3 regions of the Notoacmeibacter ruber genome follow, and region 2 is predicted to be linked to each of the others. Evidence: predicted binding sites of a transcription regulator. Region 2 holds the regulator's gene; each other region holds the start of a gene.
The links. The regulator LexA, encoded in region 2, represses DNA repair genes until DNA is damaged. The targets are predictions, from matches to a motif close to TGTTCNNNNTGTGTTCNG.
Positions count from the first base shown of each region.

Region 1: the regulator LexA is predicted to act here: its motif matches at 5,815-5,832, upstream of recA (recombinase RecA).
Region 3: the regulator LexA is predicted to act here: its motif matches at 4,194-4,211, upstream of ruvC (crossover junction endodeoxyribonuclease RuvC).

Region 1 covers NZ_RCWN01000001.1:1,117,339-1,127,141, reverse strand. Annotated here, with positions in the region: gene D8780_RS05300 (hypothetical protein) at 1-401, shown strand, start outside; gene D8780_RS05295 (DNA polymerase IV) at 478-1,800, shown strand; gene alaS (alanine--tRNA ligase) at 1,820-4,477, opposite strand; gene recA (recombinase RecA) at 4,675-5,757, opposite strand; gene cckA (cell cycle histidine kinase CckA) at 5,901-8,582, opposite strand; gene dksA (RNA polymerase-binding protein DksA) at 8,710-9,141, opposite strand; gene D8780_RS05270 (SixA phosphatase family protein) at 9,335-9,803, shown strand, end outside.
Region 2 covers NZ_RCWN01000001.1:1,442,001-1,451,803, reverse strand. Annotated here, with positions in the region: gene D8780_RS06860 (LpxI family protein) at 1-719, shown strand, start outside; gene lpxB (lipid-A-disaccharide synthase) at 716-1,897, shown strand; gene gltA (citrate synthase) at 1,950-3,239, opposite strand; gene gltX (glutamate--tRNA ligase) at 3,384-4,808, opposite strand; gene D8780_RS06840 (ComEC/Rec2 family competence protein) at 5,072-7,303, shown strand; gene lexA (transcriptional repressor LexA) at 7,329-8,048, opposite strand; gene D8780_RS06830 (molybdopterin molybdotransferase MoeA) at 8,140-9,345, opposite strand; gene moaC (cyclic pyranopterin monophosphate synthase MoaC) at 9,354-9,803, opposite strand, start outside.
Region 3 covers NZ_RCWN01000001.1:2,339,051-2,348,853, reverse strand. Annotated here, with positions in the region: gene D8780_RS11180 (thiamine phosphate synthase) at 1-657, opposite strand, end outside; gene D8780_RS11175 (acyl-CoA synthetase) at 842-2,485, shown strand; gene rcdA (protease adaptor protein RcdA) at 2,850-3,371, shown strand; gene D8780_RS11165 (sulfite exporter TauE/SafE family protein) at 3,380-4,111, opposite strand; gene ruvC (crossover junction endodeoxyribonuclease RuvC) at 4,235-4,777, shown strand; gene ruvA (Holliday junction branch migration protein RuvA) at 4,774-5,388, shown strand; gene ruvB (Holliday junction branch migration DNA helicase RuvB) at 5,906-6,943, shown strand; gene D8780_RS11140 (metallophosphoesterase) at 6,943-7,866, shown strand; gene ybgC (tol-pal system-associated acyl-CoA thioesterase) at 7,984-8,478, shown strand; gene tolQ (protein TolQ) at 8,682-9,413, shown strand; gene tolR (protein TolR) at 9,432-9,803, shown strand, end outside.

The DNA.
Region 1 (9,803 bases), 320 kb from region 2:
ATGAATGGCAGGTCCTGGCAGACGGTTTTCCGGAGGCGCTGGAGCCGCTCGCCGACAGCGCGCAGATCGTCCTGCTGACCGCCATGCCGCACCAGCATTTCGAAGCGCGCGAAGCTCTCCTGACGTCTCTCTCCGTTCTCTATCCTCTGGTCACGACCGAAAAGGCGAAGGGTCCGGCGGTCGCCCTGCTGCATGGCGGGCGTGACGCGCCCGTCGCCTTTATCGATGATATGGCCTATAATCTGATCTCAGTTGCCAAATCTCTGCCGGACGCAACGCTCATCCACCTCATGGCGCACAGGCAAATGCGCGAACTCATGCCCCCGCTCCCGCAAGGGATCGTTGCCGCGTCGGACTGGTCCAGCGCGGCCGAGGCGGCGCGCAAGGCGTTGGGTCTCTGATCGGCGAGACCGATTGCGTCTCACAGCATCACAGCGCTAATCTGAAGCCGGTATTCACAGGCGATCGCTGACGATAATGCTCGATATCTCTAAAGGGCTATGCCGCGATTGTCTTCGCACGCAGACATCTGAGACGCGCCGATGCCCGCACTGCGGGTCGCCCCGCCTACTGCGTCACCCCGAACTCGGCACGCTTAGTCTGGTCCACGTCGATTGCGATGCGTTCTACGCCTCGATCGAGAAGCGGGATCGGCCGGAGCTCGCCGGCGTGCCGGTCATTGTCGGCGGAGGCAAGCGCGGTGTGGTCACCACCGCTTGCTATCAGGCGCGTATCTCTGGTGTCCGTTCGGCCATGCCGATGTTCAAGGCCCTGAAACTCTGCCCCAACGCCACAGTCGTACGACCCGACATGGCAAAATATGCGGCTGTCGGTCGGGAGATTCGCGCCATGATGCGAGACCTGACGCCTCTTGTTCAGCCCGTCTCGATCGATGAGGCATTTCTCGATCTTGCCGGGACCGAACGGCTACACGGCGCGCCGCCGGCCTATGTGCTCGCCACATTCGCCAACCGCGTACAGGCCGATATCGGCATCACCGTTTCGGTCGGCCTGTCACACAATAAGTTTCTGGCCAAGATGGCCTCCGATCTGGACAAACCCCGTGGCTATTCGGTTATCGGCAGGAGCGAGACGCTGGAGTTTCTGGCCGGCCAATCGGTCGGTCGGCTACCGGGCGTAGGCCCCGCGTTCCAGGCGACCCTCCGGCGGGACGGTATCGAACATGTGCGCGATCTTCAGGCAGTGAGCGAAGAGACGCTTCTTCGCCGCTACGGCAGCGGAGGCGTTCGATTGAAAGCGCTTTCGCAAGGCCGCGATGACCGAAAGGTTGTGCCCGATACGCAGCGCAAAAGCCTCTCGTCCGAGACGACGTTCAATAGTGATATTTCGGCCCTCGAAGAACTCGTGCCGATCCTCCGCAGCCTGTCGGAGAAAATTGCGGCCAAGCTCAAAGAGGAAGCGCTGGCCGGCCAGACGGTCGTGCTCAAACTCAAAACCGCCGACTTTCGCGGCCGAACGCGCAATCGCACACTGGCCGATCCGACCCGCCGACCCGGACGAATCTTCGATACCGCGCTCGACATGCTTCGAAGGGAGGCGGACGGCACAGCCTTTCGTCTTATCGGCGTCGGGGTAGCGGAATTGATCAGCGACACTTATGCGGACCCACCCGATCTGGTCGATCCTCGCGCCGAACGCATCGCCCGAGCGGAAGAGACGATCGACACACTCCGACGGCGGTTCGGTGGAGCCGTGGTCGAGACCGGCTACACCTTCGGCCACAAAATCTCCCGAGGCGCCAATTTCGCCCCGAAAGAGGATGACGAGACCGGCGAGTAGGTAGAGCGGACCTAGGGACCTAGCTCCGCAGCACGGCGCGGACCGCCTCCAGAGCCTCTTCGGCCTTTCCGGCGTCCGGTCCACCCGCCTGTGCCATGTCAGCGCGGCCACCGCCGCCTTTTCCGCCAAGAGCCGCGGAAGCCTCGCGAACGAGAGAGACCGCGTCGACCCTCTCGGTGAGATCGGCTGTCACGCCAACGACCACCGATGCCTTGCCATCCTCGCCGCGGCCAACAAAGGTGACCACGCCTGAACCCAGAGATTGCTTGGCCTCATCGACGAGGGGTTTCAGATCCTTCGGAGAAACACCATCGAGTATGCGGCCAAGAAACGCCGTATCGCCGATCGTTTCCGTGCCGGCGTCCGAGGAGGTGGCCCCGCCGCCGCCGAGAGCGAGCTTGCGTCTCGCTTCGGTCAGTTCACGCTCCATCCTGCGCCGATCCTCAAGGATAGCGTTCAGACGCTCAAGAGCTTCCGAGGGAGATGTCTTCAAAGCCCCCGCAATCTGCCGCAAGCGGTGCTCCTGCTGTCGCAGATAGTCACGGGCCGCCTCGCCCGTCAGCGCTTCGATACGCCGGACGCCTGAGGAGACCGCACCTTCCGAAACGATGCGAACCAAGCCGATATCACCGGTCGCCTTTACATGCGTTCCGCCACAGAGCTCGACAGACCATGCCTTGCCCCCCTCTTCCGCAGGATCACCCATGGAAACGACGCGGACCTCATCGCCATATTTCTCGCCGAACAATGCCATTGCACCCGACTCTATCGCGTCATCAACAGCCATGAGACGGGTCGAAACCGAGCTGTTCTGGTCGACAACAGAATTGGCCACCTGCTCAATCGTGTGCAATTCGTCCTCATCGATCGGCTTCTGGTGAGAGAAGTCGAACCTGAGTCGATCGGGCGCCACCAGCGAGCCTTTCTGCGCGACATGGGTGCCCAATGTCTGACGCAGCGCTTCGTGCAACAGATGGGTCGCGGAGTGGTTTCGGCGGATTGCGGCGCGGCGCGCACCGTCCACCCTCAACTCCAGCGGCATGTCGGGCTTCAGAGCGCCCTCCTCCACCGTCACGGCGTGGACGAACAGCCCATCAGCATGCTTTTGCGTGTTGTTCACGCTGGCGCGCACGCCTTCGCCGGACACGCGGCCGGTATCGCCAACCTGGCCACCGGATTCTCCGTAAAAAGGGGTCTGATTGAGGATCAGAAAGCCGCTTTCGCCGGCAGACAGGCTTTCGACCTCCTGCCCGTCGCGGACAATCCTCAAGACAGCGCCTTCGGCCTGCTCGGTCTCATATCCAAGAAATTCCGTGGCACCCAGTTCGTCGCGAATGCGGAACCATATCTGATCGTCGGCAGCCTCACCCGAACCCGACCATGCCGCGCGCGCTTCCGCTTTCTGGCGCTCCATGGCTGCGTTGAAACCTTCGAGGTCGACGCCGACACCGCGCTGCCGAAGCGCGTCCTGCGTGAGATCGAGAGGGAAGCCATATGTGTCATACAGTTTGAAAGCCGTCTCTCCGGCAAGGACGTCACCGCTGCCGAGAGCAGCGCTTGCATCTTCCAGAAGACCGAGTCCGCGGCTCAAGGTCGTGCGAAAGCGTGTTTCCTCAAGCTTCAGCGTCTCCGAAATCAAGGCTTCAGCACGAACCAGCTCCGGGAAGGCCTGCCCCATTTCTCGGACAAGGGCCGGCACCAGACGGTGCATCAGAGGATCCTGCGCGCCGAGAAGCTGCGCGTGGCGCATGGCACGCCTCATGATCCGCCTCAGCACGTAGCCCCGCCCCTCATTGGAAGGCAGCACGCCATCGGCAACAAGAAAGGCCGAAGCCCGCAAATGGTCGGCAATGACCTTGTGGCTCGCCTTCTGGGGGCCATCCGGATCGACGCCCGTCAACTGTGCCGACGCACCGATGAGGGCGCGAAAGAGGTCGATCTCGTAATTGTCGTGAACGCCCTGCAGAACGGCCGAAATCCTCTCCAGCCCCATGCCGGTATCGATCGAGGGACGCGGCAGCGGAATGCGGTTTCCCGGTTCGATCTGGTCGAACTGCATGAAGACGAGATTCCAGATCTCGATGAAGCGATCGCCATCCTCGTCCGGGCTTCCGGGAGGACCGCCCGGAATGCCTTCGCCATGATCGAAGAATATCTCAGAGCACGGCCCACAGGGGCCGGTATCGCCCATCGACCAGAAATTGTCGGAGGTCGCGATGCGGATGATCCGATCATCGGAAAGACCGGCGATCTTCTTCCAGTGGCCGGCAGCTTCCTCGTCATCGTGGTAGATCGTGACCAGAAGACGATCCGCAGGCAAGCCATATTCCTTCGTGATCAGGGTCCAGGCCAGTTCGATGGCCCGCTCCTTGAAATAATCGCCAAAGGAAAAATTGCCGAGCATCTCGAAAAAGGTGTGGTGGCGTGCCGTATAGCCCACATTGTCGAGATCGTTGTGCTTGCCGCCTGCTCGTACGCATTTTTGCGACGAGGCCGCCGTTGAATAGGGACGCTGTTCGAGACCGGTGAAGACGTTCTTGAACGGCACCATACCGGCATTGACGAACATCAGGGTCGGATCATTGCGCGGAACGAGCGGTGCCGACACCACTTTCTGATGGCCATTCTTCTCGAAGAAATCCAGAAAGGTGGACCGGATTTCATTGACGCCGCTCATGCGATGCTATCCTCGGTTCTGGCGCCGGCGAGGCCGGCAGGATTATGGATTAGCGGCGTTCTAGACGGAGAGCCGGTGCCTGTCCACGGCGATCCGCATCCGCAGGCAAAGTGGGCGGCGAATCAATGGGTAAAACCGAAAAGGCCCGCTCATGAGAACGGGCCTTTCGTCAGCCATGGCGCTAAAGGCGAAGGGCCTCAGCTTTCGGAGGCTTCATCCAGATCGTCGCCGCCCTGATCGGCCAGAAGGCCGTCGGCAATCAGGCCCGCATTCTGGCGAAGCGCCATTTCGATCTCGTCGGCAATCTCCCGATTGGTCCGAAGGAACTCCTTGGCGTTCTCCCTTCCCTGTCCGAGACGCTGAGAGTTATACGAGAACCACGATCCGCTCTTCTCGACAATGCCGGCCTTGACCCCGAGATCGATCAACTCACCGGTCTTGGAGACTCCCTCGCCATACATGATGTCGAACTCGACCTGCTTGAACGGCGGGGCCATCTTGTTCTTGACCACCTTGATCCGCGTCTGGTTGCCGACAACCTCGTCACGATCCTTCACCGCACCAATGCGGCGAATGTCGAGACGGACCGACGAATAGAATTTGAGAGCATTGCCGCCCGTTGTCGTTTCGGGCGAGCCGAACATGACACCGATCTTCATGCGGATCTGGTTGATGAAGATCACCATGGTGTTGGAGCGCGAAATCGACGCTGTCAGCTTGCGAAGCGCCTGAGACATCAGACGCGCCTGCATGCCAGGCAGAGAATCGCCCATTTCACCTTCGATTTCGGCGCGCGGCGTGAGCGCGGCGACCGAATCGACCACCAGAACATCAATCGCCCCAGAGCGGACCAGCGTATCGGCAATCTCCAACGCCTGCTCGCCTGTATCGGGCTGAGAAATCAGCAGATCCTCAAGTGCCACACCAAGCTTGCGTGCATAAACCGGATCGAGCGCATGTTCCGCATCGACGAAGGCACAAATGCCCCCGCTCTTCTGGGCTTCGGCGATCGTCTGCAACGCCATCGTGGTCTTGCCCGAACTTTCTGGGCCATAAATCTCGATAATGCGGCCTTTTGGAAGCCCGCCAATACCAAGCGCAATGTCGAGGCTGAGCGAGCCGGTCGACACTGTCTCGATTTCAACCACCTGTTCATTCTGGCCGAGCCGCATGATGGAGCCCTTGCCGAATGAACGCTCGATTTGAGAAAGGGCCGCGTCCAGCGCCTTCGATTTGTCCACAGTCTTGTCCTCGACCAATCGCAACGAATTCTGCGCCATTTTAACACCCGTGCCCTTGCTTCGTTAGCCCGCCTATCAGGCTGTCCTATACTTATCTGTATCCTTTTTGTTCTCTTTTTTCAAGGTCATTAAGACACTGTTTTCGTAGGAGAATTATTTTTTGTTCTCCTGTCGTTCCAGCGTCAATCGTCTTTCTCGAGCATTTCCTTGACGGTTGCGGCGAGCTGCTTCAGCGAGAAGGGCTTGGCCAGGAATCCGAAAGCGGCGTCTTCGGGAAGGTTCTTGGCGAAGGCTTCTTCGGCGTAGCCGGAGACGAAGATGAACTTGACGGTGTCGTTGCGCTTGCGCAGTTCGCGCAACAGCGTCGGCCCGTCCATCTCCGGCATAACCACGTCGGACACCACGATATCGACCTGGCCGTCGAGTTCGTCGAAGATTTCAAGAGCCTCGACACCTGTTGAAGCCTCGTGGACATCGTAACCGCGGGTCGACAGAGCTCTCACATTACCGATGCGGACCGCGTCTTCGTCTTCCACAAGAAGGACTGTCGCGGTTCCTGTCAGATCTTCGCGCTGCGACTGCGCTTCGGCCTTGGCGGGTGCGGGCGTCTCGGCAGCGGTATGCGGCACATCGCTCTCGGCGATATCTGCGACGGCGGCCGGTACATAGCGCGGCAGGAAGATGCGGAATGTCGTGCCGTCTCCCTCTTCCGAATCGGCATAGATGAAGCCGCCCGACTGCTTGACGAAGCCGTAGACCATCGAAAGGCCGAGGCCCGTGCCCTTGCCGACCTCCTTGGTGGTGAAGAAGGGCTCGAAGATCTTCTTGATGACGTCGGGCGCAATCCCGGTGCCCGTATCCTGCACCTCGATCGCGACGTAGTCCGCAGGTTCCAGCTCGCGATAATCGAAGGCGCGGCTCTCCGGCTCGGAGATATTGCGCGTGCGGACCGTGACCGTGCCGCCCTCCGGCATGGCGTCGCGCGCATTGACGACCAGATTGACGATGACCTGCTCGAACTGTCCGAGATCGGCGAAGACGCGCCACAGATCGCGGCCATGCTCGACCTTCACGTTCACCTTCGTGCCGGCAAGGCGGGTCAGCAGCATACGCAGATCCGCCATGACGTCCGTCAGATCAAGAACCTCCGGCCGCAATGTCTGTCGGCGCGAGAAGGCCAGCAACTGCCGAACAAGCGAGGCAGCACGATTGGCATTCTGCTTGATGTTCATGATGTCCTGGAAGGACGGATCGGTTGGCCGATGGTCGATCAGCAGCAGATCGGTCGCCATGATGATGGCAGTTAGAACGTTGTTGAAGTCGTGGGCGATGCCGCCGGCAAGCTGGCCCACCGCCTGCATTTTCTGGCTCTGCAGCATCTGCTGCTCAAGAGCCTTCTGTTCCGTTGTCTCCACGGCGTAGACGATGGCAACTTCGCGCCGGGCCTCTTCCTCGCCCTCGGCTGTACCGGCATCAACCACCGCATGAATGTAACAGCGAAGCTGGCGATCGGACGCGTTCGGCATGGAGGCTTCGAGCGGCGCGATATCGGCCTGTCCTTCGCGGGCCAGTTCCAACGCCTTGCGGAAGGCCGGCACGTCATCGTCTGCAATGACCGTTTCGAACGAGACGTCCCGATCGAGCGCGGCCTGGTCGACAAGGCCTGCAAAGAGGCTGAGGAAAGGAGCATTGGTGCGGACGATGCGTCCCGAATCGTCAACCGATGCAATCGCCATCGGCGTCGAATTGAAGAATCGGGTAAAGCGCGCTTCCGCCGCGCCCGTGTTGGCCGTCACATCGTGTGCAAAGGTGCGGTTCAGCACAATGGTGCGTGCACTTGAGACCGAGCCGTCCCGGTTGGTGGTGACGCGATGCATCAACCGGACGGGCAAGGCTGCGCCGTCCACTGTGGCGAGATCCAGATCGAGGACGGCATCCCGCGTATTACCTGCCGGTGCGCGGACCGAGCGAATCTGCGCCATGCCGTCTCCGGCCACGATCGTCGCCAGAGAGACCTGGCCCGGCAGGAAGGTTCCGAGATCAAAGCCAAGCCATTCGGCGAGCGTGGCATTGACGTAAGTGAGTCGGCCGTCGGTATCTGTCGAAAAATAGCCCGCAGGCGCGTGGTCGAGATGATCGATCGCGTGCTGCAATTCCTGAAAGAAGCGTTCCTGTTCGGCCCGCTCGTCTGTGATATCCATCAACTGCCATGCGCTGGCAGGCTTGCGCTGACCCGGCACCTGGAAGGTTCGCGCCCGCAGCCGATACCAGTGCGGGACAGGTTCGGCACCCGCGGCGATGGCAGTAGCAAGGCGGAACTCCCCTTCCCCGGACTTGCCATCGGAAAGGACCTTCTCCAGACGAGCCACCGTGGGACCGGCATTGGGCTCGTCGCCAAGCAGCGCACGCGGCGTACGAATGTCCTTGGCGTCAACCGCCCCTGTCAGCGCGGCCCAAGCACGATTGGCATAGATGATCCGGCCCCTTCCATCGGCGACGATCAGCCCATGCTCCATCGTATCGACGAAGGCGCGGGACAGTTCGTCGCTGGCGGAACGCGGCGCAATCTTCACGATTCCGACCACGGTGGCAAAAAGATAGCCGACGCCGATCATCGCCAGAAGGCCGAGAAACGCCAGAAGAACCGGCTCCTCCAATTGTTCGCGGAAGAGAAAAAAGGCGACAGAGGCTGCGGTAAGCACCGCAGCGAAAATCAGCAGCCTTGCCACCGGGCCGGGCTGCATCGTCTCGTCGATCATGGGCGTTGGATAAAACCGCTCCGTTGCCGCTTGCTGCTTGGCCGTCACGCCGCCTTCCCCGCTTCGGCCATTCGGATCAAAACCGGATGGCGAATCCCGATCCATCCTCTTTGCCATAGCAAAGTCGCAGCGTCACGTGGCCTGACGACGTTGCGCACGGCGAAAGAGAAAAAGGGCATCGGTCATGGACCGACGCCCTCTTCGAAATCATAGAGACTTGGCATTTCAGCCGTCAGTCGTCCCGATAGACCTTCTCACGCCGTTCGTGGCGTTCCTGTGCCTCGATCGAGAGGGTTGCGATGGGTCGCGCATCCAGTCGCTTCAGAGAAATCGGTTCGCCGGTTTCTTCGCAGTAACCGTAGGTCCCCTCGTCGATCCGGCGCAGCGCCGAATCGATCTTGGCGATCAGCTTGCGCTGACGGTCACGCGCTCTCAATTCGATGGAACGGTCTGTTTCGGAAGACGCCCGATCGGCCAGGTCGGCATGGTTCGCGTTTTCCTGCTGCAAATTCTCGAGGGTCTCCCGAGCTTCTCGCAGTATATCGTTCTTCCAGTTCATGAGCTTGGCGCGAAAATAGATTTTCTGACGCTCATTCATGAACGGTTCTGTTTCGCTGGGCCGGTAATCGTTTGGAAGCGATTCCTTTTCCAGTGCATCAAGCATACGACTCTCCCCGCGTGTCGTTTCATGAAGCTAGACTGCCGTATACGAGAACCCAAGATTCGGCACAAGTGCGGTTTGCTAAAAGAAAGCCCCTCGACTTTTTCCTTCACCCGAAGACCGCCCATGGTCTGCTTGCGCAGAAAGGGGCGTTCCGCTTAGCTGGCAGTCCACTGATTTGGGGGCCGACGCTCGAATGAGCAGACTTTATCTCTTGCGCCATGCGGCTGCAGCCTGGCCGCAGCCGGGAATGAAAGATTTCGACAGACCCTTGGAGCCAGCCGGCGTCACCGATGCGCGCCGCGTCGGTAAAGCAATGAAGCAACGGCATTTTCTGCCCGACCGGACCCTGTGCTCCACGGCGGTGCGGGCAAGGCAGACCTGGGGCGAAATCTCGTCCGGGATCGAAGTCGAAACCGATAGCGCAACCTTTTCGGACGAACTCTACCACTCCGACATCGGCACCTATTCGGACCTCATCACGGAATCGGCGGGCGACGGTTCGCTGCTCGTCATCGGGCACAACCCCATGCTGGAGGATGTCGCTCTGGCCCTCTCCGGCGAAAGCGAGCCCGATGCGCGGCGGGCGCTCCGTGCCGGCTTTGCGGCCTGCGGTCTGGCCGTCATCGATTTTGACGGGCCGATCCACAGCGCGCGACCGGACA
Region 2 (9,803 bases):
TTGGCGACCTGCCAGTTTACCGCGCTCCGATAGAGGATCTGCGCTCATTGGCCCGAATCCTCGCGCGCGAGAACGTTTCGCAGATGGTGATGGGTGGGGGCATCGTCAGGCGACCCCGATGGCAGTCGATCCGCCTTCCGCTGAAACTTCTGCCCGTGTTGCCCTCCGCCGTCCGCGCGCTCTCGGCCGGAGACGACGCACTCCTTCGGACGGCTCACGCGGCGCTGGAGCAGATGGGCGTCGAGCTTGTGCCGGTGCAGGAAATCCTGCCTGAACTTTTGGCCCCGGCAGGTCAGATTGGTGAAATCAAGCCCCTCAAACCAGATCTGGATTCGATCTCTGCTGGCTTTCGCGCCGCCAAGGCACTCGGCCAACTCGATATCGGGCAGGCGGCGGTTGTGTTCGGCAAGCGGGCCGTCGCAGTCGAGGGGATCGAAGGGACCGAAGGGTTGCTCCACCGCGTGGGCGAGATGCGTGACCATGGCCGGATCGGAAGTGGTAGGCGGGGCGTGCTGGTCAAATGCGCAAAGCCGGAACAGGATATGCGCAGCGACTTGCCCTCGATCGGGCCGGAAACCGTTCGCCAGGCTTTGAATGCCCGCCTTTCCGGAATTGCAGTCGAAGCCGAACGATCTTTGATTCTGAAGTTGGAGGACACGATTGCCGCCGCTGACGAAGCGGGTCTCTTTCTCTGGGGCGCAAAGGAGGAAACGCTTTGAGTTCACCGCTTACGATCGCGGTGGTCGCCGGTGAAGAGTCGGGTGACATTCTGGCTGCCGATCTCATTGCCGAGCTGCGGGACCTGACCGGTCGCCAGATCGATCTGATCGGTACGGGCGGCGAACATCTTGCAAAGCTCGGACAGCGTTCCCTGATCGATCCAGAGGATATTTCGATCAAAGGCATCGCGGCAGTCCTGACGAGCCTGCCAAAGCTCTTGAACCATATTCGCCGCGTTTCTTCTGCAATCGTCAAGGCGCGGCCAGACGCGCTTCTGATCGTCGACAGTCCCGATTTCACGCACCGCGTCGCGCGTCGAGTGAGAGCCGCATTGCCGGACCTTCCGGTCATCGACCTCGTCTGCCCTCAGGTATGGGCTTGGCGTCAGTGGCGCGCGAAGGAGATGGCGTCTTACATCGACCATGTCCTCTGTCTCCTGCCCTTCGAGCCGGAAGCCTTGGCGCGGTTAGAGGGGCCAGCGGCCACTTATGTCGGCCACCGGCTGGCGCGGCTGGAAAGCCTCAAGAGCAGCTTCGAGGTACAGAAGGCGCGGCAGGTGGGCGATGAACCGACATTGCTTCTTCTGCCCGGATCTCGCGGCCGTGACGCCAAGGTTCTGCTCCCGCGTTACAAAGAAGCCATTCTTCTTCTTGAGGAGCTGGGGCATCGTCCGCGGCTTGTCCTGCCGACCGTTGCGCGGATCGAACCGCTCGTACGGGAGCTCGTCGCGGACTGGCCCCGCGAGGTCACCATCCTGACCGGCGAGCAGGCGCGCCATAAAGCCTTCGCGTCAGCCGATATTGCGGTAGCCGCATCGGGAACGGTCACGCTGGAACTTGCGCTTGGCGGGCTGCCCTTCGTCTCCACATACCGCATCGACAAGGTCGCCTGGTGGGCACATCAATTCATTCCGGTCTGGTCGACCTCATTGCCCAATCTTGTCGCGGACAGGCCAATCATTCCAGAGCTTCACGATTTCGATGGACGTCCGTCCAATATCGCCCGCGAGCTCGCACGCCTTCTGGAGAGCGAACAGGCACGCGGAGCCCAGAAGGAAGGCTTTGCGGCCATCCGGGATCGGATGGATGTCTCCGAGCCGCCCGGCCGCGTGGGAGCGCGTATGCTCATGGAAGTGATTGAAAGCGCTTCCGCGGGTCGCCTCGGCGGGTCAAAATAAAACCGCCGCGGAGACCGCGGCGGTTTGGCCATTTCCTGCTGCTGAGAAGAAATCAGCGCTTTTCCATCGGAATATAATCGCGCTGCGGGGCGCCGGTATAAAGCTGGCGCGGACGGCCGATCTTCTGGCGCGGATCCTCGATCATTTCCTTCCACTGGGCGATCCAGCCGACGGTTCGCGCGAGCGCGAAGAGCACGGTGAACATGGTCGTCGGGAAACCGAGCGCCTTTAGCGTGATGCCTGAATAGAAGTCGATATTAGGATAAAGCTTCTTTTCGACGAAGTAGTCGTCCGTCAGGGCGATCTTTTCCAGCTCCATCGCAACATCGAGAAGCGGATCGTCCTTGATACCGAGCTCGGCGAGAACCTCGTGGCAGGTTTTCTGCATGATCTTGGCGCGCGGATCGTAGTTCTTGTAGACGCGGTGGCCAAAGCCCATCAGGCGGAAGGGATCGTTCTTGTCCTTTGCACGCTTGATGTATTCCGGGATCTGATCGACCGAACCGATCTCGGCCAGCATGTTGAGCGCCGCTTCGTTGGCGCCGCCATGTGCGGGACCCCAGAGGCAGGCGATACCGGCCGCGATACACGCGAAGGGGTTGGCACCCGACGAACCTGCGAGACGAACGGTCGATGTCGACGCGTTCTGCTCGTGGTCGGCGTGGAGGATGAAGATGCGATCCATGGCGCGGGCCAGGACCGGATTGACCTCGTACTCCTCACAGGGAACCGAGAAGCACATGCGCAGGAAATTCCCGGCATAGGAAAGGTCGTTCTTCGGATAAACGAAGGGCTGGCCGATATGATACTTGAAAGCCATTGCGGCGATTGTCGGCATCTTCGCGATCATGCGGAGCGACGCAATCATCCGCTGACGGGGATCGGAAATATCCGTGGAATCGTGGTAGAATGCGCTCATCGCGCCAATCACGCCGCACATGATCGCCATCGGATGCGCATCACGGCGGAAGCCGGAGAAGAACCGGTTCATCTGCTCGTGCACCATGGTGTGGTGCGTTACCCGATATTCGAAATCTTCCATCTGCTCCTTGTTCGGCAATTCGCCGTAGAGCAGCAGATAGCAGACCTCGAGGAACGAGCCTTTCTCGGCGAGTTGGTCGATCGGGTAGCCGCGATGCAGTAGGACGCCTTCTTCACCGTTGATGAAGGTGATGTCGGATTCACAGCTTGCAGTTGACGTAAAGCCCGGATCATAGGTGAAAGCACCGGTCGATGCGTAGAGTGATGAAATATCCACAACGTCGGGACCGAGTGTGCCGGAATGAACACCGAACTCGTAGCTTTCGCCACCCAGTTCCAGTTTCGCTTTTTTATCGCTCATAAAAAATCCTCACGTTCTTGCACACCTCCTCCCGCACCTTGTTGCGCCGCACCAAAGGCAGGGTTGCGCACTGACTATCCTATTTGTGAGACCATGCCAAGCAATCGACTCCGTTTCGCTTGCGCTGCAACACGATAGGTCGCTCTACCCCTTCGTCTGATCGCCAAGCCGAGCAAGGGATTCGTCGCGACCGAGGACCACCATCACGTCAAAGACGCCGGGTGATACCGCCCGCCCGGTCAACGCGGCCCGGAGCGGCTGCGCCACCTTGCCGAGCTTCAGTTCCTCGGCTTCGGCGAAGTCCCGAATAACCTGCTCCAACGGTTCGGGTGCCCAGTTATCAACTGCCTGAAGTTGCGGCTCCAGCCTGGAAAGCAGTGCCTTTGCATCCGCATCCAGAAGCTGGGCGGCCTTCTCTTCCAGCGGGACAGGTCTGCTCGCCACGATGAATTCAGAGGCCCCGACGAGTTCGACAAGTGTCTTGGCTCGCTCCTTCAGACCGGGCATGGCGAGGCGAAGCTGTTCCTTGCGACTATCGTCGAGCCTCTCGGCTAATTCGGGCCCGCCGGGCAGGTGGGGCAGCGTCTCTAGCAGTGTTTGCGTCAATTCATCGGCGTCTGCCGCCCGCATATACTGACCGTTCAGCGCTTCGAGCTTCTTGAAGTCGAAACGGGCGGCGCCCTTGTTGATATCTTCCAGCGCGAACCACTCGATCATCTGATCGAGACTCATGACCTCATCGTCGCCATGGCTCCAGCCAAGTCGCACGAGATAGTTTCGCAGCGCTTGCGGCAGGTAGCCCATGGCGCGGTACGCCTCCACGCCAAGTGCGCCGTGCCGCTTGGAGAGTTTCGCTCCGTCCGGGCCGTGGATCAACGGAATATGCGCCATGACGGGGACGTCCCAACCCATGGCCTGATAGATCAGAGTCTGGCGAGCAGCATTGGTCAGGTGATCGTCGCCACGAACGATATGGGTCACGCCCATATCATGATCGTCGACGACCACGGCCAGCATATAGGTCGGATTCCCGTCCGATCGCAAAATGATGAAGTCATCCAGATCCTTGTTGGGAAAACGGACATCTCCCTGCACCTTGTCTCTGACGATCGTTTCGCCATCCCGCGGGGCCTTCAGGCGGATGGAGTAGGGTGCGCCTTCCGGTGCCTCGGCAGGGTCGCGGTCGCGCCAGCGACCATCATAGCGTGGCGGACGCTTTTCCGCTTTCGCCTGCTCGCGCATTTCGGTGAGTTCTTCAGGCGTGGCGAAGCACTTGTAGGCCTGTCCTGCCTCCAACAGCTGCTGGGCGATCTCGCGGTGGCGTCCGGCGCATTCATATTGGGAGACCGGCTCTCCCTGCCATCCGAGCTCAAGCCAGGACAGCCCTTCGAGAATGGCCGCCGTCGCTTCTTCGGTCGAGCGGGCGCGGTCCGTATCCTCGATACGGAGCAGCATCGTTCCCCCGTGCCTTTGCGCAAAGAGCCAGTTGAAAAGAGCCGTGCGGGCGCCTCCGATGTGAAGGAAGCCGGTGGGCGAAGGGGCGAAGCGCGTGACAATTTTATCGGTCATAAAATCTCGGACTGCTTTGATGACATTCGGCCTTCGGATTTTTGCAAGGCCGGTCCGCCCGTGTAGCATAGGTCTGCGGCGGTGCAAGGCCGAGCCGCGGATGAGGCGATATGAGCATGAACCCTGTTTCCGGGCAGCGAGATATCGATGAACGGCGGCTCGTCGATGGCGTCGTCTCTCACCTGCGCGGCGACCCGGCGACTGACGCGAGATCCTCATTCGAACCAGGCATAGAGAAACGTTCGACGAATTCGGCGCAACGAATGGCCCAAGCTTTGCGCGGGACGTTTCGAAAAGCCCGATCGCTTCTGATAGAGGAAACCGAACGAGGCAGCCTCTTCGTTGCTTCCGCACTTCTCTTCGCTAGCGGAGCGTTTCTCTATTTCGCCATGCGCGCTCCCCTTGAGCACTGGCAGCTCATCGCGATAGGCACGCCCGCTTTGGCTATCGCTTTTGTCCGGCGGGGGCGAATGAGTGGCGCGATTTTTCTGCTGCTGTTCGCCATGCTTGCGGGCGCCGCGACCGCTGCAATGCATGTGGCCTTCCGCAATCACCAGACCCTCGGCTCACCCGTCGCGACAGTGCTCACGGGGCGTATTCTCAACAGTGAACGGCTGGGAGATGGGCGCCGACGGCTGGTTCTCTCGGTCGTGGAAACAACCCGACCGGAGTTGCGCTATGCGCCTGACAAGGTGCGCGTGACCATACGCGGAGGCAGTTCCGAGGCCCAAGCGGGCGAGGTGGTGAGGTTACGCGCACGATTGCTGCCGCCATCCGGGCCAGTCCGACCTGGCGGATATGATTTTTCCTTCAATGCATGGTTCGACGGGCTGGGTGCCATCGGTTTCGCCCTGGGAAAAATGGAGCGGGTGAAGATAGCGCCTTCGCCCGACATGGCGGAACAGGTGAAGGCAAGGGTCAATCGGCTGCGCGAGACGATCGACCGACGGATCGCGATGGTTCTCAACGGGCCGAGCGCAGCCATCGCATCCGCTCTTATTGCCGGTTACGGCGCAGCGATCGGGGACGACGAACGCGAAGCGTTGCGGGTTAGCGGCCTGGCGCATGTTCTGTCCATCTCCGGCCTCCATATGGCCCTCGCTGCGGGCACGGTCATCGGCGCCATCAGGCTTGCCCTTGCCCTGTTTCCAACAATGGCGGCGCGGTATTCCATCCGTAAATGGGCGGCCGCTGGAGGTCTTTTGGCGGCTGGTGGCTATCTTGTGCTCAGCGGCGCGGCGATCGCTACACAGCGCAGTTTTATCATGCTGGCGATCATGCTCGCGGCGCTGTTGTGCGACCGTACCGCTATCACCATGCGCAACCTGGCATTGGCCATGGTTCTGGTGGTTCTGATTGCGCCTCACGAGGTCATAGGGCCGAGTTTTCAGATGTCTTTCGCGGCGACCGCCGCGCTCATCGCGGCGTATCGCTCGCACAGCCTCTGGCAGAGGCGGCGACACCTCGCCCGCGAGAGCCGTGCCGGTGCAGGCCTGCTGAATTTACCGGTTCGTTTCGGAGCGGGTATTCTCGCCACGACGCTTATTGCCGGCGCCGCCACGACCATCTTCGCGCTGTGGCACTTCCAGCGGGTCGCGCCGCTCGCACCGCTCGGCAATCTACTCGCGGCGCCGGTTATCTCTATCCTTGTCATGCCGATGGCCGTTCTTTCGCTTCTGCTCATGCCGTTCGGACTCGAAGCACCGTTTCTCAAACTGATGGGTGAGGGCATCGAGGCGATGCTATGGATCGCCAGATTTGTTTCGGAAATCTCGCCCCCCGATCGTGCCGGGCTCGTCGCCGGCCAAGGCGTTATGCTTCTGACAATCGCTCTGGCCCTGTTTGCCGTCCTGCAGACCGCCCTGCGCTGGACAGCACTTCCGTTCGCGATCATCGGCCTCGGCCTGCTGGGGACCGGCGAGAGGCCCGCCGGTTTCATTCTGGATAATGGGCGCGCCGTCGCGCTGGCGGGTGCCGAGGGTACGATGATCTCCAATCGGGCGAGACTATCGAACTTTGTCGGCGATCAGTGGATGGCTGCGCTCGGCGCTGAACGTCTCATCGGTCCCCAAAAAGTTGTCGAACCGAGTGGCGCCCCTATGATCGCACGATCTGACGAGCGTTTCTTCTGCAGCGAACGCCTTTGTCTTTACGACCCACCCGACAGCCTCCCCATCATATGGCTGAAATATGCGGAGGATCGCGCGTCATGGTGCGGGCGCGCCGCCATTATCGTCATTGGGGACACGACGCAGCCCAAGGCCGGACGATGCTCCACGCGTTCACCGACCCTTACGATCGATCGCATGGATTTGGCCAAACACGGCTCCGCCGCTCTGTGGAGAAAAGAGGGCGGCGGCTGGAGCGTCAGCTATTCGTTCAAAGACATGTCGATGCCCTGGCACGATGCCAGGCGATGGAGCCGCCCCGCCCGCGGCCTGCCAGACTGGACTCCGCGCAAACGCGATACGTCTGGAGACAAGGACAAACCCTGAAAATCGCTGCGGGCCGAGCCGCGCCTTAATACCGGCGCAGGAGGCCGACAAGGCGACCCTGCACCTTGACCCGATCGGGGGGGAAGATTCGCGTCTCATAGGCGGGATTGGCTGCCTCGAGTGCGATGGAGGCTCCCTTGCGGCGAAAGCGCTTCAGCGTCGCTTCCTCGTCATCGACGAGAGCGACCACAATATCGCCCGGATCAGCAACGGTGCCATCCTTGATAATGACCGTGTCACCGTCGAGGATACCCGCCTCGACCATCGAATCTCCGCGCACTTCCAATGCGTAATGAACGCCGCCGGCGATCATGGATGGCGGAACCGCGATACTGTCGGTCTGCTGCTGAATAGCGGAAATCGGAACACCCGCGGCGATGCGGCCCATGACCGGAACACTGATGCCAGATTCATTGGCGGCCTCAGACGGGCCGCGACCAGGACCCGAAGAAGAGGGCGCTTCTTTCTTCTTGCCGAGACTGCCTTCGATGACAGAGGGACGAAAACCCGTATTGCCGCCCGGCGCAGCCGTATTCGGCAGACGGATGATTTCCAGCGCACGCGCCCTGTTCGGCAGACGGCGGATGAAACCACGCTCCTCCAGTGCCGTAATCAGTCGGTGAATGCCGCTTTTCGATGCGAGATCGAGCGCATCCTTCATCTCGTCGAAGGACGGTGGAATGCCTGTCTCCTTCAACCGTTGGTCGATATAGAGAAGAAGTTCACGCTGTTTCTTAGTCAACATCGCTGCGCCTCGCAGAATCAAAGCGATACATAGAATGAACAGACACTATCTGTTCTTCTCATGTTCTGCAAGTAGGTCCCGCAGGGTAAGGTCAGCGCCAGAGGTCGACAAGTACCTTTTCGCCAGGTTCAGCAGCTGGCGCGTGCGGCGGGCGAACAATGAGCGCGTTGCCGATGGTCATGACGCGGAGGAGGGAGGAATCCTGCGAACCGGCCGGTTCGACCGTCCAGCAGTCGCCATCATAGGAGGCCGAGGCGCGCATGTAATGCTGGCGACCGGAATTGGCCTCGAGATGTGCGGTCAATTGGGCCGCCACTGTCTTCGGTTTGTAAGTGGAGCCCAGAAGCCGGCACAGAAGAGGGCGCAGGAAGAGGTGCGCGCAGACCATGGAGGAGACAGGATTGCCCGGCAGGCCCAGGACGTGAATGCCGTCAAGCCGCCCCACCATGAGGGGCTTTCCGGGCCGCATCGCGATCTTCCAGAAATCAAGGACCATACCAGCGTCGACCATGGCCTTCTGCACCAGATCGTGGTCACCGACCGAAGCTCCTCCCAGCGTCACGATGACGTCGCAGTCCTGCGATTGAGCCTTGTCGATCGCGGCTTGCAGGGCCGCAGGCTTATCAGGCGTAATCCCCAGATCGAGTGCAACGCCGCCCATCTCGCTCACGATTGCGGAGATGCCATACGTGTTGGAAGCGATGATCTGACCGGGAGCGAGGCTTTCGCCGGGCGCTTTCAGTTCGTCGCCCGTGGCGAGAATGGCGACGCGCGGCTTGCGGTGGACGTCGACGGTGGGATGCGAGGCTGCGGCAGCGAGGGAGAGGGCAGCGAAATCAAGTTTCGTTCCGCTTTCCAGCATCAGATCGCCCTCGGAAAAGTCGACGCCGGCAGGCCTTACATGCCGTCCCACCGGTTCCTTTTGGGTCGGTCTGACGGTTTTGTCGTCAATACGTTCGGCATTTTCCTGCATCAGAACCGTATCGGCGCCGTCCGGCATGGTCGCGCCGGTAAAAATCCGCACAGTCTGGCCCGGTTCGACAGAACCAGGGAAGGGGTGTCCGGCGGCCGATTCGCCGATCAGTTCCAAGGGCACGCCATCCGGATCGAGATCAGCAGCCCGCACGGCATAGCCATCCATGGCGGAGCCTTCAAAGGGAGGCTGGGTCCGTTTCGCATGAAGCGGCGATGCAAGAATGCGTCCCACCGCAGCGTCAAGAGCGACCGTCTCGGCAGACAAGGGGGATGCCTGCTTCAGAAGGCGTGAAAGAGCCTCGTCAACCGGGAGCAACGCCATGGATCGTCCTATTCCGTTCGCCAGTCGCCGGATTTGCCTCCGGTCTTTTCAATGAGAGTCACGTCGCCGATTCGCATGCCTTTATCGACGGCTTTGGCCATGTCGTAGATGGTGAGAGCCGTGACGGAAGCTGCAGTCAGCGCCTCCATTTCGACGCCGGTCCTGCCCGTCAATCGTGCGAGCGCACGAATGCGCAAGCCCGGCAAGGATTGATCGGGCTCGATTTCGACGGCGACCTTGGTCAGCATTAGCGGATGGCAGAGGGGAATCAGTTCGTGGGTGCGCTTGGCAGCCATGATGCCGGCAATGCGCGCCGTGCCGATGACATCGCCCTTCTTCGCATCGCCGGCGAGGATGATCCGGAGGGTCTCGGGCTTCATTGTGACGGTGGCACCTGCAACGGCGGTGCGAACTGTCTCCGCCTTGTCGCCGACATCGACCATATTGGCTTCGCCCGA
Region 3 (9,803 bases), 900 kb from region 2:
AGGCGCCTTCTCGTCCAGCATGGTGTTGATGGTCGATACGCGTTCGCCGGGGCTCTCCGGTCCCGAAAACACAGCCGTCGACAAGGCGACGAAATCGGAGCCGGTTTCGGCTACGGCAACGGCGCTCTGGGGCATCGAGCCGCCCATCGTCACGCAGGGGATGGCGACCATGCTTGCCCACCAGTCGGCCATGGCGAGATTGCGCGGGTGGGGATCGGGCTTGTTGTCATAGCCGATACGGCCAAAAAAGACGTAGTCGGGCTGAGTTTCGCCCAGCTCAAGGGCTTCATGGCGCGTTTTCGCACCCCCGGCGCCGAACATGAGGCGACCGTCGAACCGCTCCATCGTCTCGGCCATCGTCGCTTTTGCATCTTCGAGATGAACGCCATCGGCGCCGACCCGGCCCGCGACGCGCGTATCATCGGCGATCATGACGGCAACGCCCTTTTCCTGAGCGATGGCGACGACCTTTTCCGCCAGAGTTTGAAACGCCTTTTCGTGGCGGGCCCCGGGCGAAAGAATAAGAGAGGCGACGTCGCCTCCGGACAGCGCAGAGCGCACCGAGTCCAGCAGGTGGTCGTCATCTTCCGTCTCGGGCGTGATCAGCACCAGGCGGCAGCGGTCGAAATGAGTGTCGGCCATAGTCTCCTCGTTCATTCAATGGCGTCCTCTCTTGGGCTAGGTTTCATGGCCTTATCAAGGCGAAAGATGGCTGTCAGGGGAGTATCGACCCCGGGTCACGATTCACGCGGCCGTGTCAAGATTGGCGGATCGTCTGGATTGCGAAGATTCGCCGCCCCCCTATTTTCGTTCGGACAGTCCATATTGGGGGAGGCGACCGATGACAAACATGTACGAGACGGGGCTCGACAAATGCGCGGCGAATTATCAGCCGATGAGCCCGCTTTCCTTTCTCAAGCGCGCCGCCGACGTATGGCCGGAACGCACCGCCATCATTCACGGCTCGCTGCGCCGTAGCTATGGCGAATTTTACGACCGTTCCCGCAAGCTGGCCAGTGCGCTGCAGAAGAGAGGTATCGGCAAGGGCGATACGGTGACGGTCATGCTCTCCAACACGCCGCCCATGCTGGAATGTCATCAGGGTATCCCGATGCTGAAAGCCGCCCTGCACAGCCTCAACACAAGGCTCGACGCGGCGATCATCGCGTTCCAGCTGGACCATGCCGAAAGCAAGCTCGTCATCGTCGACCGCGAATTCTCGGCCGTCATGAAGGAGGCCCTCGCCATCGCCAAGGTCGATCCGCTCGTGGTCGACTACGACGATCCGGACTATGGCGATGACGCACCCTATCCGAAGGGCGAGATGATCGGTTCGCTGGAATATGAGGCTCTTGTCGCAGAAGGGAGTGACGACTTTGCCTGGTCGCTGCCCGACGATGAGTGGGATGCCATCGCCCTGAATTACACGTCCGGCACGACGGGCAATCCCAAGGGTGTGGTCTACCATCACCGTGGCGCGGCGTTGATGGCCTACAACAATACGGTTCATGCGGCAGTCGGCGGCGGAGCCGTCTATCTTTGGACGCTGCCGATGTTTCACTGCAATGGCTGGTGTTTTCCCTGGACGCTTGCGCTAACGGGGTCGACGCATGTCTGCCTGCGCTGGGTGCGCGCCAAACCGATCTTCGATGCCATTGCCGATCACGGCGTCACCCATCTGTGCGGGGCGCCGATCGTCATGAGCATGCTGATCGGGGCCGCCGACGAGGAGCGGCGAGACTTTCCGCAGAACGTTATCTTCAATACTGCCGCCGCGCCGCCTCCAGGCAGCGTGCTCGCTGCGATGGCCGATGCCGGCTTTGAAGTGGTTCACCTATACGGCCTTACCGAGGTTTACGGCCCGTCGGTGGTTAATGAGTGGAAGAGCGAGTGGAACACGCTGGATCGTGAAGAGCGCGCGGCCAAGAAGGCCCGTCAGGGCGTTCGCTATGCCGGCCTTGAAGATCTTGGCGTGCTCGATCCCGACACGATGGAGCCGGTCGAGGCTGACGGTCAGGCCATTGGCGAAGTGATGTTTCGCGGCAATATCGTCATGAAGGGCTATCTGAAGAATGAAGAGGCGACCCAATCGGCCTTTGAGGGCGGGTGGTTCCACTCGGGCGATCTTGGTGTGATGCACGAGGATGGCTATATCGAACTGAAGGACCGCTCCAAGGACATCATTATCTCCGGCGGCGAAAACATCTCTTCGATCGAGGTCGAGGATGCGCTCTACAAGCATGAATCGGTGGCGTCCTGTGCGGTGGTCGCAAGGCCCGATGACAAATGGGGCGAAGCGCCGATTGCTTATATCGAACTGAAGTCCGGTCACCAGCCGGACGCCGAAGCGCTCAAGCAGCACTGCTACGAGCGCCTGGCGCGTTTCAAGGTGCCGAAAGATTTCATCTTCGAGGAAATCCCGAAGACCTCCACCGGAAAGATCCAGAAATTCAAACTTCGCGACCGATCGAAGGACGAGGCCTAGCGCCGGATTGCGTGAGCGGAACGCTGATAAGTTCCATAGTGCGACACAAGAAGGTTGATAAATCGACTCCTGTTAGGTCTTCGTTAACCTTTTCAGGTCATCTTGCACTCATCCGGTTCACGCCGGTTTCATCCGGATGGTCTTTTCCTTCCGTTTGACGCTCCCTGTAAGACTTTTCGGCCGTTCCCTTGGGACGGCCTTTTTTTTGCCCGCCAGCAAAAAGAGTGGGAACTCCCCGCTTTCCCCCGGCATTAACTCTTCTTTAAGGCTAAGCTTGCCGACGTGACGCACATCGGTCAATTTCCCTCGACCGCATGACCAAGGGACGGCATTGCGGGGGCATCGAGCGGCGGACAGGGCAGCAATGAACGAGAGCAAGACCACCACGGGCGAAACGATCCGGCTGGCCGAACGGCGGATCTTTTCCGATTCCTTTCGCGAGCTCTACGCGACTGGCATGTTGCTCGTCGAGGATGCCGCCAGCTATCTGGATGGCGAGGGACGACGTTCCGCAAAGGGCCTCGATCGAATTCCGGCGACCCTTTATGCCGCCGAATCGATGCGCCTGACGACGCGCCTCATGCAGATTGCGTCCTGGCTTCTTCTTCAGCGCGCCGCCAATGCCGGTGAGATGACCCGCGAACAGGTGGCCAAGGAGAAGCAGAAGGTTAATCTCGACGCGGCGGTCTCCGATCGTGAGGCGCCGGGCTGGGACAGTCTCAGCGAAGAGTTTCTTGATCTCGTCGACCGTTCGCTCTCGCTTCAACGCCTTGTCCAGCGCGTCGATGCCGAGCTCTATGGCGCAAAAGATGATGAGGCCGATTCGGATGCCGAGAATCCGGTCGGTGCGCAGATCGATCTCCTGCGGACGGCGTTCGGGCGCTGAAACCGCTCTCAAATGACGCCGTCGAAGAACGGCAGTGTCATCAGGCCGACGGTCAGAATCAGCAGGAATGCGACACGCCGGAAATGGCGTTCGTCAGCCAGATGGAAGATCTTCTGTCCGGCGAGTAGCCCGATCATATAAGCGGGCGCGACCAGTACGGCCGTCAGTAGCAATGACATCGAGACCAATCCGGCGGCTATCAGCCCAATGCCGGAGAAAACGGACGTGATCGCAAACAGAACGATGATGTTCGCTCGGACTTGGGCGGGAGCATCCGCGCTGCTCAGATAGTAGATCACGACCGGCGGGCCCGAAAGCTGGGTCGCCCCTCCAAAGAAACCCGACACCATGCCGACTGCCGCTGACAAAGTTGCGGGGCGCGGCCCGGAGTAACGCCAGCCGCTCCACAGAACGAGGACGGCGACGAGAATGAAGCCGCTTATGACAAGGCGCAGCTGGTCCGGATCCCCGACACTCAGATACCAGATGCCGAGATAGACGGTGGCCGCGAAGCCAGCCGCGATCGGCAGAACGGCCCGCCATGCAACCTGGCGGAGTGCCGGAAGCAGAATGACGAGCGACGGCAGGCTGTCGATCGCCCAGAACAACGGAATGGCGACGGCGGGGCCGCCGATGCGGCTGATCAATGGTATGGCGATCATGCCCGAGCCGAATCCCGCAAAGCCTCGGACGAGACCGGCAACAAGAAGGATAGCCCACAGGATCGGAAGGTCTGGCATGATCCGCTTTCCATCCTGTCAGCCGCATTGGTCAAGCATTATGGTGTCCCGAAGACATGTTTGACGCTGTTTTCGTGGATTTTGTTTCTTTTTTGTTCACATTGTCTGGCGATGCTGTTCGCCATGAAGCAGAGTTCCGCAATGGCGCAATTACCGATTCGAATCATTGGCATCGATCCCGGCCTCCGGCGGATGGGCTGGGGCGTGGTGGAAAGCCTCGGCTCGTCGCTACGCTTTGTCGCAGCGGGGACGATCACCTCCGATGGCAAGGCCGATCTGGCCAGCCGTCTCTGCCAGCTCCATGACGGGCTGACTGAAGTGATGCATACGCAGCGGCCGGATGAAGCCAGCGTCGAAGTGACCTTCGTCAACAAGGATGCGGGAGCCACGCTGAAACTCGGTCAGGCGCGTGGCATCGCCATGCTGGTGCCCGCTCGGGCCGGATTGCCGGTAGCCGAATATGCGCCGAACGCTGTGAAGAAAGCGGTGATCGGCGTCGGCCATGGCGACAAGAAGCAGATCCAGATGATGCTCCGCGTGCTGATGCCGAAGGCCCGATACGATAGCGATGATGCCGCCGACGCGCTCGCCATCGCCATTTGTCATGCCAATAATCGGGTGGGCGATGCGGCGCGCAGGGCCTTGCTGAAGGCAGGCGCGGCATGATCGGCAGGTTGAAAGGCACGGTCGATGAGATTGCTGATGATCACGTCATTCTGGATGTGCATGGCGTCGGCTACGTCGCTCATTGCGCGATGCGCACCCTTTCCGCTCTGCATGAGGGTGAAGCGGCGGTGTTGCAGATAGAGACGATCGTCCGCGAGGACATGATCCGGCTTTATGGCTTCTCTTCCGGTCTTGAGCGGGAATGGTTTCGTCTGTTGATGACGGTGCAGGGCGTCGGCGCGAAAGTGGCATTGGCGATCCTCTCCACCTTGGCAGCCTCCGACCTGGCAAACGCTGTCGCGCTTCAGGACAAGGCTATGGTGGCGCGCGCGCCGGGCGTCGGGCCGAAGGTCGCACAGCGTATCGTCAGCGAATTGAAGAATCGCGCACCGGCGCTTGCTGGCGATTTTGCGCCGAATATCGGCCTGTCGCAGGAGCTGGGCGAGGGGGTTGCGCCGGCGCAGGTGGCCGATGCCGTTTCGGCACTGACCAATCTCGGCTATGGGCGCGATCAGGCTGCCGCGGCGGTCTCGGCTGCTCTCAAGGAGGCCGGCGAGGGGGCGGACAGTGCCAAGCTCATCCGGCTTGGCCTGAAGGAACTGGCGTCTTGAGAAGGAATTCTATCGCCACCGATCAGTGCAGGCGCGGCCTCCCCCGGTTCAAGACTCCCTATTTCCATGTTTGCTGAGAATATTGGATGAGAGAGAGTGCGGGCTTCCCGCCCGGAATAGTGACGTTTCTATATTCCGTCCTGGGTCCCATTTTTGGTGTTCTGATCAGTTTTTTGATGGCGGCTCTGGATCAAATGACGAGCGGAAAGGGCCTGTCCTTCGATTATCTGAGTTTTGATCTGTTTTATTTTTGTTTTATGTTTGGGCTCTTGCCCGCTTTTTTGGTTGGCTTGGCCGTGGATATATTCAGGCGTACAATCTTGTATTCATTCATCGCTGCCGTGGCCGGTCCTGTCATTCTATTCGCTATCCCTTACGCATTTTTGCTGGGCGGGTATGACGGAGGATATGTTCTATTCGTTATTGTCCTGCCTCTCGGCTTGCCAGCGAGCATTTTGGTCTGGTCGGTCCTTTATCTGCCGGTCATATACCGGAATAGATCGAAGAGGAGCCTCTCATGAGCCAGCCTGACCGCCTGATCGATGCCGAGAAGCGCGGCGAGGACGTCGATACGGCGCTTCGACCGCAAACGCTCGACGATTTTGTCGGGCAGGCAGCGGCGCGCGCTAACCTCAAGGTGTTTATCGAGGCCGCAAAGAGCCGCGGCGAGGCCCTCGACCACGTGTTGTTCGTCGGTCCGCCCGGTCTCGGCAAGACGACCCTGGCGCAGATCATGGCGCGCGAACTCGGCGTGAATTTCCGTTCGACATCCGGCCCTGTCATTGCCAAGGCAGGTGATCTCGCTGCGTTGCTGACCAATCTGGAGGACCGGGACGTTCTATTCATCGACGAGATTCATCGTCTGAATCCGGCGGTCGAGGAAATCCTTTACCCGGCGATGGAGGATTTCCAGCTCGACCTCATCATCGGTGAAGGTCCGGCGGCGCGGAGCGTCAAGATCGATCTGGCGCGTTTTACGCTGGTCGCGGCCACGACGCGGCTTGGCCTTCTGACGACGCCGCTGCGTGACCGGTTCGGCATTCCCGTCCGGCTGGATTTCTACACGCCGGAGGAACTGGAGAAGATCGTCCGTCGTGGCGCACGATTGATGGGTCTGCCAATGACCGATGACGGCGCGCGGGAAGTTGCAACCCGTGCGCGCGGCACGCCGCGCATCGCCGGCCGGCTTTTGCGCCGGGTCCGGGATTTTGCAGAGGTCGCCAAAGCCGAGGCTGTCGACGCGAAGATCGCGGATGAGGCGCTTGGACGTCTCGAAGTCGACAGCCGCGGACTGGACGCTCTCGATCGGCGCTATCTCTTTCTCATCGCGAACCATTTCGGTGGCGGTCCTGTCGGTATCGAGACCATCGCGGCGGCGCTTTCCGAGCCGCGTGATGCAATCGAGGACATTATCGAGCCCTATCTGATCCAGCAGGGGTTCATCCAGCGGACCCCGCGCGGCCGTATCATGACGGCGGGCGCCTGGACCCATATCGGTCTGCCCGCGCCGAAGGCCGTGGCTGCTGCTCAGCCCGGTCTGTTCGAGGATGAGTGATGCCGGACAGGCGAGCAGCGATTAAAATTCTCGGGGGAGCGGCCCTTGTCGGGCTCGCCGCGACATCGGCGGTGGCCGCGGAAACATTCGTGCGGCTCAAGGTGCAGCGCTATGCAATCACGCCGCCCGGCTGGCCGCCCGAACTGCGTCTGCGAGCGGTTCTGATGAGCGATCTTCATGCCTGCCGGCCCTGGGTGGGCCCATCGCGCATTCGCAAGATCGTGAATGCGATGAATGCGCTCAAACCCGATATCCACCTTCTCCTCGGCGATTATCTTTCCGGCATGGATCTCTCTTTGGGACAGGTGCCGAGCGAAGCGTGGGGCGCGGAGCTTTCCAGGTTGCAGGCGCCGCTTGGAGTCCATGCGGTCCTCGGCAATCACGACTGGGGAGACGATCCGATCTCCGACTTTACGGAGGACAGCCCTTCGACGGCGCGGCAGGCGCTTCAGAGTGCGGGGATCAAGGTCTACGAAAACGACGTCGAGCGCCTCGATACCGACGGCGAAGCCTTCTGGCTGGCCGGGCTGGGCGACCAGATGGGACGCTATACCAAAATGGTCGACGGACGACCAAGGGCCTTCAGCCGCGCCGATCTGCCCGCGACGATGGCAAAGATCGCCGACGACGAGGCGCCGGTGCTTTTGATGGCGCATGAACCGGATATCTTTCCCGATGTGCCGGATCGTGTGAGCCTTACCCTTTCGGGTCATACGCATGGCGGACAGATCGCCCCCTTTGGCTGGGCGCCCGTCGTGCCGCGGATCAGGCATGAACTGGATTACCGCTATGGGCACTATCAGGAAGAGGGGCGCGATCTTCTCATCACCGGAGGGATCGGCATGTCGATCCTGCCGGTCCGGATCGGCGTAACACCTGAAATCGTCCTGCTAGAACTGGGTGGTGCCGGTTCATCGAACTGAGCGCCGGTGGCCGAAGGTCGGGCAGACTTGAGCCCTGCGGATCGAAATGGCATCTGGTGTATCTCCGACAGATCGTCTGGCGGGATCGGCGCAAAGGGACGAAAGAAGGAAAACGCGATGATCGATCATGATGGATCCCGGGCTCAGCCTTCAGCAGGCGAAGACCACGCTCTTGCCGGGCGGATCGAGAACGGCATCCATCGTCTGGAGGCCCGTGTCTATTATGCCGACACCGACTTTTCCGGGGTCGTCTATCATGCGCGCTATCTGGAGTTTCTGGAGCGCGGGCGCTCCGACTTTCTGCGCCTTCACGACATCCACCACAATGAATTGATGGCGCGATCGGATGATGAAGCGCTTGTCTGGATCGTTCGCCGGATGGAGATCGATTTTCGTTCGCCGGCGCGTATGGACGATGTGCTGACGGTGGAAACGACGATCGCCGAACAGTCCGGTGCGCGGGTTACGATGGATCAGCGCATCCTCCGGGCAGAGACGCCTCTGATCGAAGCGAAAGTGCATGCCGCGATTATCGGTCGGGACGGGCGGCCGCGCCGTTTGCCATCCGCATGGCGGGAGGCTTTTGCCCGGACGCAGCAGGACGTGTCCTGAGCGCGAGTCGCCACAATTCGGACATGAAATCCTAACGGGCCATTAACCACGGCCTGTTAACCTTGTTTTAGAAAGGCGAAGTGAGGCCAAACGCCTTCCATTCGCCAAATTTACACGAGAAAAGCCAGAAAACGGACATGTGGCCTTTCATATCCGGCGTTAACCCCGCCAGCCCGCTGTCCGAACTTCAGGGGAATTGAGACATGGAACAGGTGGCACTGGCCGCACCAGGTGGTGATGTATCACTGATCGACCTCTTCATGCAGGCCGGCTGGGTGGTCAAGCTCGTCATGATCGGCCTGATCCTTGCATCGATATGGACTTGGGCGATTATCGTGGAGAAGGTTCTGTCATATCGCCGCATGCGCAGCGAAATGGACCGTTTCGAGGATAATTTCTGGTCGGGCCAGTCGCTGGAAGAGCTTTACCGCACGCTGTCGGATCGCAAGACCTCCGGCATGGCGACGATCTTCGTTTCCGCCATGCGGGAGTGGAAGAAGAGTTTCGAACGGGGCGCACGCAGCCCCGCGCCGCTCCAGAGCCGCATCGACAAATCGATGGACCTTGCCCTGGCGCGCGAGATGGAGAGCCTCGAAGGGCGCCTCGGCTTCCTTGCGACAATCGGTTCAGCCGCGCCGTTTATTGGCCTGTTCGGCACGGTCGTCGGCATCATGACGTCGTTCCAGGCGATTGCCGCCTCGAAACAGACATCGCTGGCCGTGGTTGCGCCGGGCATCGCCGAAGCGCTTCTGGCGACGGCCATCGGTCTTGTCGCGGCTATCCCGGCCGTCATGGCCTACAACAAGCTTTCCGGCGACGCCAACAAGCTCGGCGGACGGATGGAAGGCTTTGCCGACGAATTCTCGGCCATTCTTTCACGGCAGATCGACGAACGCTCGGCCGCCAATCGCAGCACCGCGCAGGCGGCAGCCTAAAGGGAGGCAGCCATGGCAATGGGCGGACCCTCCGCAGCCGGATTTCAGGGACGCAACAGGCGCCGCCGTCGTTCGCGCACCGGTACGATTTCGGAAATCAACGTGACGCCGCTGGTCGACGTCATGCTCGTGCTGCTCATCATCTTCATGGTCGCCGCGCCGCTGATGACGGTCGGTGTACCGGTCGACCTGCCGAATACGGACGCCGCGCCGATGAACAGCGAGACCGAGCCACTGGTGGTCTCGGTCGACGGCGAAGGGCGCATCTACCTTCAGGAAACCGAGCTTCAGCTCGACGAAGTCGTGCCGAAGCTGCAGGCCATCAAGGACGCCAAGGGCGATGCACGCATCTTCGTGCGCGGCGACCGGGCCATTGATTACGGCAGCGTC